3 regions of the Pseudomonas sp. CFBP 8770 genome follow, and region 2 is predicted to be linked to each of the others. Evidence: predicted binding sites of a transcription regulator. Region 2 holds the regulator's gene; each other region holds the start of a gene.
What was found. The regulator sigma-54, encoded in region 2, starts transcription at its own class of promoters, with help from an activator protein. The targets are predictions, from matches to a motif close to ANTGGCATNNANNTTGCTNT.
Positions count from the first base shown of each region.

Region 1: the regulator sigma-54 is predicted to act here: its motif matches at 1,526-1,545, upstream of glnK (P-II family nitrogen regulator).
Region 3: the regulator sigma-54 is predicted to act here: its motif matches at 1,334-1,353, upstream of nirB (nitrite reductase large subunit NirB).

Region 1 is NZ_JACYUL010000006.1:240,034-242,233, reverse strand. Features, by position in the region: gene IFT98_RS15355 (ammonium transporter) at 1-943, opposite strand, end outside; gene glnK (P-II family nitrogen regulator) at 984-1,322, opposite strand; gene IFT98_RS15345 (accessory factor UbiK family protein) at 1,737-1,997, shown strand; gene IFT98_RS15340 (LysR family transcriptional regulator) at 2,082-2,200, shown strand, end outside.
Region 2 is NZ_JACYUL010000007.1:190,080-192,279, reverse strand. Features, by position in the region: gene ptsN (PTS IIA-like nitrogen regulatory protein PtsN) at 1-47, opposite strand, end outside; gene hpf (ribosome hibernation-promoting factor, HPF/YfiA family) at 60-368, opposite strand; gene IFT98_RS17035 (RNA polymerase factor sigma-54) at 447-1,940, opposite strand; gene lptB (LPS export ABC transporter ATP-binding protein) at 2,104-2,200, opposite strand, start outside.
Region 3 is NZ_JACYUL010000001.1:223,418-225,617, reverse strand. Features, by position in the region: gene nirB (nitrite reductase large subunit NirB) at 1-1,187, opposite strand, end outside; gene IFT98_RS00995 (bifunctional nitrate reductase/sulfite reductase flavoprotein subunit alpha) at 1,457-2,200, opposite strand, start outside.

The DNA.
Region 1 (2,200 bases), on a different contig from region 2:
CCGGGGTGATGGCCACCAGGCCAGCAACCACGCCCGAAGCAATACCCAGTGCGCTGGGCTTACCGTGGGTCAGCCACTCGGCGAACATCCAGCCCAACGCCGCAGCAGCGGTGGCAATCTGGGTGACCAGCATTGCCATGCCAGCGGTGCCGTTGGCCGCCGCAGCGGAACCGGCGTTGAAGCCGAACCAGCCGATCCACAGCATGGCCGCGCCGATCAGGGTGTAGCCCAGGTTGTGCGGTGCCATCGGGGTGGTTGGGTAGCCCTTGCGCTTGCCCAGCACGATGCACGCTACCAGACCGGCAACACCGGCGTTGATGTGCACCACGGTGCCGCCGGCGAAGTCCAGCACGCCCCAGTCCCACATCAGGCCGCCGTTGCCGGACCAGACCATGTGCGCGATGGGTGCATAGACCAGGGTGAACCAGATGGCCATGAAGATCAGCATCGCGGAGAACTTCATGCGCTCGGCGAAAGCACCGACGATCAGCGCCGGCGTGATGATGGCGAAGGTCATCTGGAAGGTGATGAACACTGCTTCAGGGAACAGTGCCGCCGGGCCAGTGATGCTGCTTGGTGTCACGCCGCTGAGGAAAGCCTTGGACAGCCCGCCGACGAACGAATTGAAGTTGACGACGCCCTGCTCCATGCCAGTGGTGTCGAAGGCCAGGCTATAGCCGTAGACCATCCACAGGATGCTGATCAGGCCAGTAATGGCGAAACACTGCATCATCACCGAGAGCACGTTCTTGGAGCGCACCATGCCGCCGTAGAACAACGCCAGGCCAGGAATGGTCATGAACAGCACGAGTGCGGTCGCGGTCAACATCCAGGCGGTGTCGCCGGAGTTGAGAACGGGGGCTGCCGCCTCGTCCGCCAGGGCAAGGCCGGGCATTGCAAGGGACAACAGGGCTCCTAGCCCTGCGAATTGACGCAGAGTCATATTGTTTACTCCTGGGGCGTTGGGTTGTGTCGGCTTTTTTTTAGATTGCGTCGGTATCGGTTTCGCCGGTACGAATGCGAATCGCCTGTTCCAGATTGACCACGAAAATCTTGCCGTCGCCGATCTTGCCGGTGTTGGCGGCCTTGGTGATGGCTTCGATGACGCGATCCAGATCCTTGTCATCGATGGCGACGTCGATCTTGACCTTGGGCAGGAAGTCGACCACGTACTCCGCGCCGCGATACAGCTCGGTATGGCCTTTCTGCCGACCGAAACCCTTGACTTCGGTAACGGTGATGCCTTGCACGCCGATTTCCGACAACGACTCGCGCACGTCGTCCAGCTTGAATGGCTTGATGATGGCAGTGACTAGCTTCATGAAACTCTCTCCCGAATTGGTGGACTTGCCCCAGGAAAACAAACCCGGATCAAGTCTAAGCGCAGTGCCTGGCTTTGTAACGCGTCGTCGACCCCCGCAGCCCGGACCGACACCCGATAAGCGACTGCTGACGAAACACTTCCCGCGAAGCTGCGCACTGTTCTCGTCACAACGAGTCCATCAGTGCATGGGTCACTTGGCTCTAAGCAGAAAGCTTGCCATGTCGTGCAAACCGCGAGATTTGGCCACCCTGCGCGGCTTTTGTGCAGTGGTTTGAGCAGGCAGCGTGGGCAAGCGCACAACAAGGGTGCAGCGCTGGGCACACCTGTGCGCGAAAACCGTGCGCGGCGGCTCGGCTTTTCAGGGCATGGCTGCGTGATACACTGCGCATCACTTTGCCTCAGGAAATTTCCCATGCTCCCGCCCAAAGCGTTCCTCGACACCCTGAGCGACCATGCCTCGCGCCTGTTCAGCGGTGACACCGCGCAGCCGCGCGCAGAGCTCGAAGGTCAGTTCAAGGCGTTGCTGCAGTCGGGCTTCAGCAAGCTCGATCTGGTCAGCCGTGAGGAATTCGACAGCCAGATGGTTGTGTTGGCGCGTACCCGTGCGCGTTTGGAGAGCCTGGAGGCCAAAGTCGCCGAGATGGAAGCCAAGGCAGCACCCAAGGCCCAGTAACCTGGACCGCAGCTTGATTGCCGATCGGCTGCACTGATTTACGCCACGCTCGGCATTGCCATTGAACAGCAGGGATGTGCTTCGATGAACCGCAACGAGCTGCGCAAGGCTGATATCAACCTGATGGTGGTGTTCGAAGCCCTCATGCTCGAACGCAACGTCACCCGCGTCGCGGAAAAGCTGTTCCTCGGTCAGCCCACGGT
Region 2 (2,200 bases):
TTCACGCATGAACGGCCGGGGGTCAGGATGGTTTCTAGTCGGATCATGAGTGGGGAGTGTCAGCGAGCAGTCGCGCCTTGCAGCAGACTTTGCTGTTTTTCCTTATGCTTTTTGAGTTGGCGATCCAGCTTGTCGGTAAGCAGGTCGATGGCCGCGTACATGTCGTCATGTTCGGCATTGGCGACAACCTCACCACCGGGTATGCGCAGGGTGGCTTCGATTTTCTGTTTGAGCTTCTCGACTTCCATGATCACCTGAACATTGGTGATCTTGTCGAAGTGACGTTCGAGACGCTCGAGTTTTTCCCCGATGTAGGTTCGCAGGGGTTCGGTCACATCTAGTTGGTGTCCACTGATGTTGACTTGCATACCGCTTCTCCTTATTGCCATTGCATAAAGAAGCAGGCTTGGGTGCCTGCCACTGGAACGCTGTGGCACATCGCAGGGCTACATCAACCGCTTGCGTTCGCTGGACGGCGCAATCCCTAGGGATTCGCGATACTTGGCGACCGTTCGACGGGCTACCTGGATGCCTTGTGCCTCCAGTAAACCAGCGATCTTGCTGTCACTCAACGGCTTTTTCTGATTTTCGGCCGCAACCAGTTTCTTGATGATCGCGCGGATCGCCGTGGAGGAGCATTCGCCACCTTCCGAGGTACTGACATGGCTGGAGAAAAAGTATTTCAGCTCGTATATGCCACGCGGTGTATGCATGTATTTCTGCGTGGTGACCCGTGAAATGGTCGACTCGTGCATGCCTACCGCCTCGGCGATGTCGTGCAGCACCAGAGGCTTCATGGCCTCGTCGCCATAGTCGAGGAAACCGCGCTGATGTTCGACGATCTGCGTCGCCACCTTCATCAGGGTCTCGTTGCGGCTCTGCAGGCTCTTGATGAACCAGCGCGCTTCCTGCAGCTGATTGCGCATGAAGGTGTTGTCGGCGCTGGTGTCGGCGCGCCGCACGAAGCCCGCGTACTGCGGATTGACCCGCAGGCGTGGCACGGACTCTTGATTGAGCTCGACCAGCCAGCGGTCGCTGTCCTTGCGCACGATGACATCGGGCACGACGTATTCCGGCTCGCTGGACTCGATCTGCGAGCCGGGCCGCGGGTTGAGGCTCTGCACCAGTTCGATGACCTGGCGCAGCTCGTCTTCCTTGAGCTTCATGCGGCGCATCAACTGGCTGTAGTCGCGCGAGCCGAGCATGTCGATGAAGTCGCTGACCAGGCGCTGGGCTTCGGCCAGCCAGCGGGTCTTGGGCGGCAGCTGGCGCAGTTGCAGCATCAGGCATTCGCTGAGGTTGCGGGCGCCAATGCCGGCGGGCTCGAACTGCTGGATGCGGTGAAGCACCGCTTCGATCTCATCCAGCTCGATGTCCAGTTCAGGATCGAAAGACTCGCAGATTTCCTGCAGTGTCTCGTCCAGGTAACCCTGGTTGTTGATGCAGTCGATGATGGTCACGGCGATCAGCCGATCGGTGTCGGACATGGGCGCCAGGTTCAGCTGCCACAACAGGTGCGTCTGCAGGCTCTCGCCGACCGATGTGCGCGTGGTGAAGTCCCACTCGTCGTCATCGTTGCTCGGCAGGCTGCTGGCGCTGGTCTGGTAGACGTCTTCCCAGGCGGTATCCACAGGCAGTTCGCTGGGAATGCGCTCGTTCCAGTCGCCTTCCTCGAGGTTGTCGACCGTGGGCGCGGATTCCTGGAAGCTAGGCTCCTGGATTTCCTGGGGGGGTGTCTGCTCGATCTTGTCGGCCAGCGGGTCGCTGTTGTCGAAGTCGTCGCCTTCTTCCTGGCGTTCGAGCATGGGATTGGATTCCAGCGCTTCCTGAATCTCCTGTTGGAGGTCCAGGGTCGATAGCTGGAGAAGGCGGATGGCCTGTTGCAACTGCGGTGTCATCGTCAGTTGCTGGCCCATACGTAGGACGAGCGATGGTTTCATGGCAGGAACTTAACACCTTGGTCGCCGGCGCGAAGCGCCTTCTACTACGGATACCGAAATACCCGGCTTATGTCGTAAGCAAATTATATGCCTGAAACCTGAGTGTTTGCCTAGGGCGCCATGAAAATTAATGCCCGTGGGAGGGCGCTGGCGCCCTCGGGTGTTACAAGCGGAACTCGTGGCCCAGGTAGACTTCGCGGACCAGATCGTTGGCCAGGATGGTCTGGGCATCGCCTTCGGCAATCAACTGCCCGTCGTTG
Region 3 (2,200 bases), on a different contig from region 2:
CCGTTCTGGGCGTATTGCAGCAGGGTGTCGTAGTAACTGTTGTCGCCGACCAGTACAGCGCCCAGCACCTGCTTGCCGCTGGCGTCCACCACCAGGCGACGGTAGCTGGCGTTGGCCTCGTCGATGAAACGGTAGCTCTTGGCGCCCGGCGTAGTGGCATGGGCATCACCGATGGAGCCGACGTCGACACCCAGCAGCTTGAGTTTGGTCGACATGTCGGCGCCGCTGAACGCGACCGGCGCCTCCCCGGCCAGCTCACAGGCGACGTTGCGGGCCATGCTGTAGCCCGGGGCCACCAGGCCGAAGACGCTGCCGTTCCACGAAGCGCATTCGCCGATCGCATACACCGCCGGGTCGCTGCTGCGGCAGTGCGGGTCGATGACGATGCCGCCGCGGGCGGCGATCTCCAGCCCGCAGGCGCGGCCCAGCGCATCCTGGGGACGAATGCCGGCGGAGAACACGATCAGGTCGGTTTCCAGAAACTCGTCGCCGTCGAAGTTCATCCGGTAGCGATGGGTCTCGCCAGCCTCGACGTTCTGCGTGGCACGGGAGGTGTGCACGCCCACACCCAGCGCTTCGATGCGCGCACGCAAGGCAGCGCCGCCGTCGACGTCCAGTTGCACAGGCATCAGACGCGGAGCGAATTCGACTACATGAGCTTCCAGGCCGAGCGACTTCAAGGCATTCGCCGCTTCCAGGCCGAGCAGCCCGCCGCCGACCACCACACCACGACGCGCACCGGCTGCCGCTGCGCGAATGGCGTCCAGATCATCCAGGGTGCGATAGACCAGCCTTGCGCTGCCTTCGCAACCTGGGATCGGCGGCACGAAGGGGAACGAGCCGGTGGCCAGTACCAGCACATCGTAGCCATGCCGCCCAGTGGCGGTGACCACTTCGCGGGCCTGGCGATCGATCTCGAGTACCGGCTGCCCCAGGTGCAGGGTGACACCGTGCATGCAATACAGCTGGGCGTCGCCCAGGGCCAAGGTTTCGGCGCACGAGCCGCCGAAGTATTCAGACAGGTGCACCCGATCGTAGGCGCGCTGGCGCTCTTCGCCGAAGACATGGATCTCGTAGCGATCGATCGCGCTGCGCTCGATCAGTTGCTCGACGCAATGATGACCCACCATGCCGTTGCCGATAACGATGAGCTTCTGCCGGGGCCTGAGGTTCACGAGCGCATTCATAGGTATCTCCAAGCGGGTCACGGTGCCTTGACCATCGGGCAAAAAAAAACGCCTGGAGCGAATCCCCCAGGCGCCTTTGCCTGATGGTCGAATTGAGGTTGTCCGGTGGGGTGATCGTCGTTGATCACCGGGACTTGGCCAAGGTGAAAGCAGATTGCGTGCCAGGGTGGTTTGGTGTGTGTCAGGCAGGGCCTTTCCGCGGGCAGAGGGCTCGCCGCGAAGAAGCCCTCACTGACAACAAGACCCATCCCAGTGCACACCGCACCGTTTCAGTACACATCCCGCACGTAGCGCTTGTCGCGACTGAGCTGCGCCATATAAGCCTCGGTCTGTACCTCGCTCATGCCGCCGTGCTCGGCCACTACCTGCCGCAGCACCGCATCGACATCCTTGGCCATCCGGCTGGCATCCCCGCACACATAGAAATGGCCACCTTGCTGCAACCATTGCCAGACCTGGGCACCCTGCTGGCGAAGGCGGTCCTGCACGTAGATCTTTTCCGCCTGATCCCTGGAGAACGCTGTGTCCAGCCGGTGCAGATGGCCGCTGCGCAGCCAGGCGTGCAGCTCGTCGCGGTAGTAGAAGTCGCTGAGCTCGCGCTGCTCGCCGAACAGCAGCCAATTGCGTCCGCTGTGGCCGAGCGCCTGCCGTTCGTGGAGGAAGGCGCGAAACGGCGCTATGCCCGTCCCCGGCCCGACCATGATCATCGGCGTGTCGGCTTGGCTGGGTACGCGAAACCCGCTGGCCTTGTGCACGAAGATCGGTACCAGCGCGGCCGCCGAGCGATCCGCCAGAAAACCCGAACACACCCCGCTGCGCACGCGCTCGTTGCAGTGATAGCGCACCGTTGACAGGGTGATGTGCACCTGCCGCGGGTCGGTGCGGGCACTCGAACTGATGGAATACAGCCGCGGCTGCAGTGGCTTGAGCAAGCCGAGCAGTTCCGGCGTGGTGAGCGTGATGGGAAAGGCTTCGAGCAGGTCGATCAGTTGCCGACCCCACAGCCATTGCTG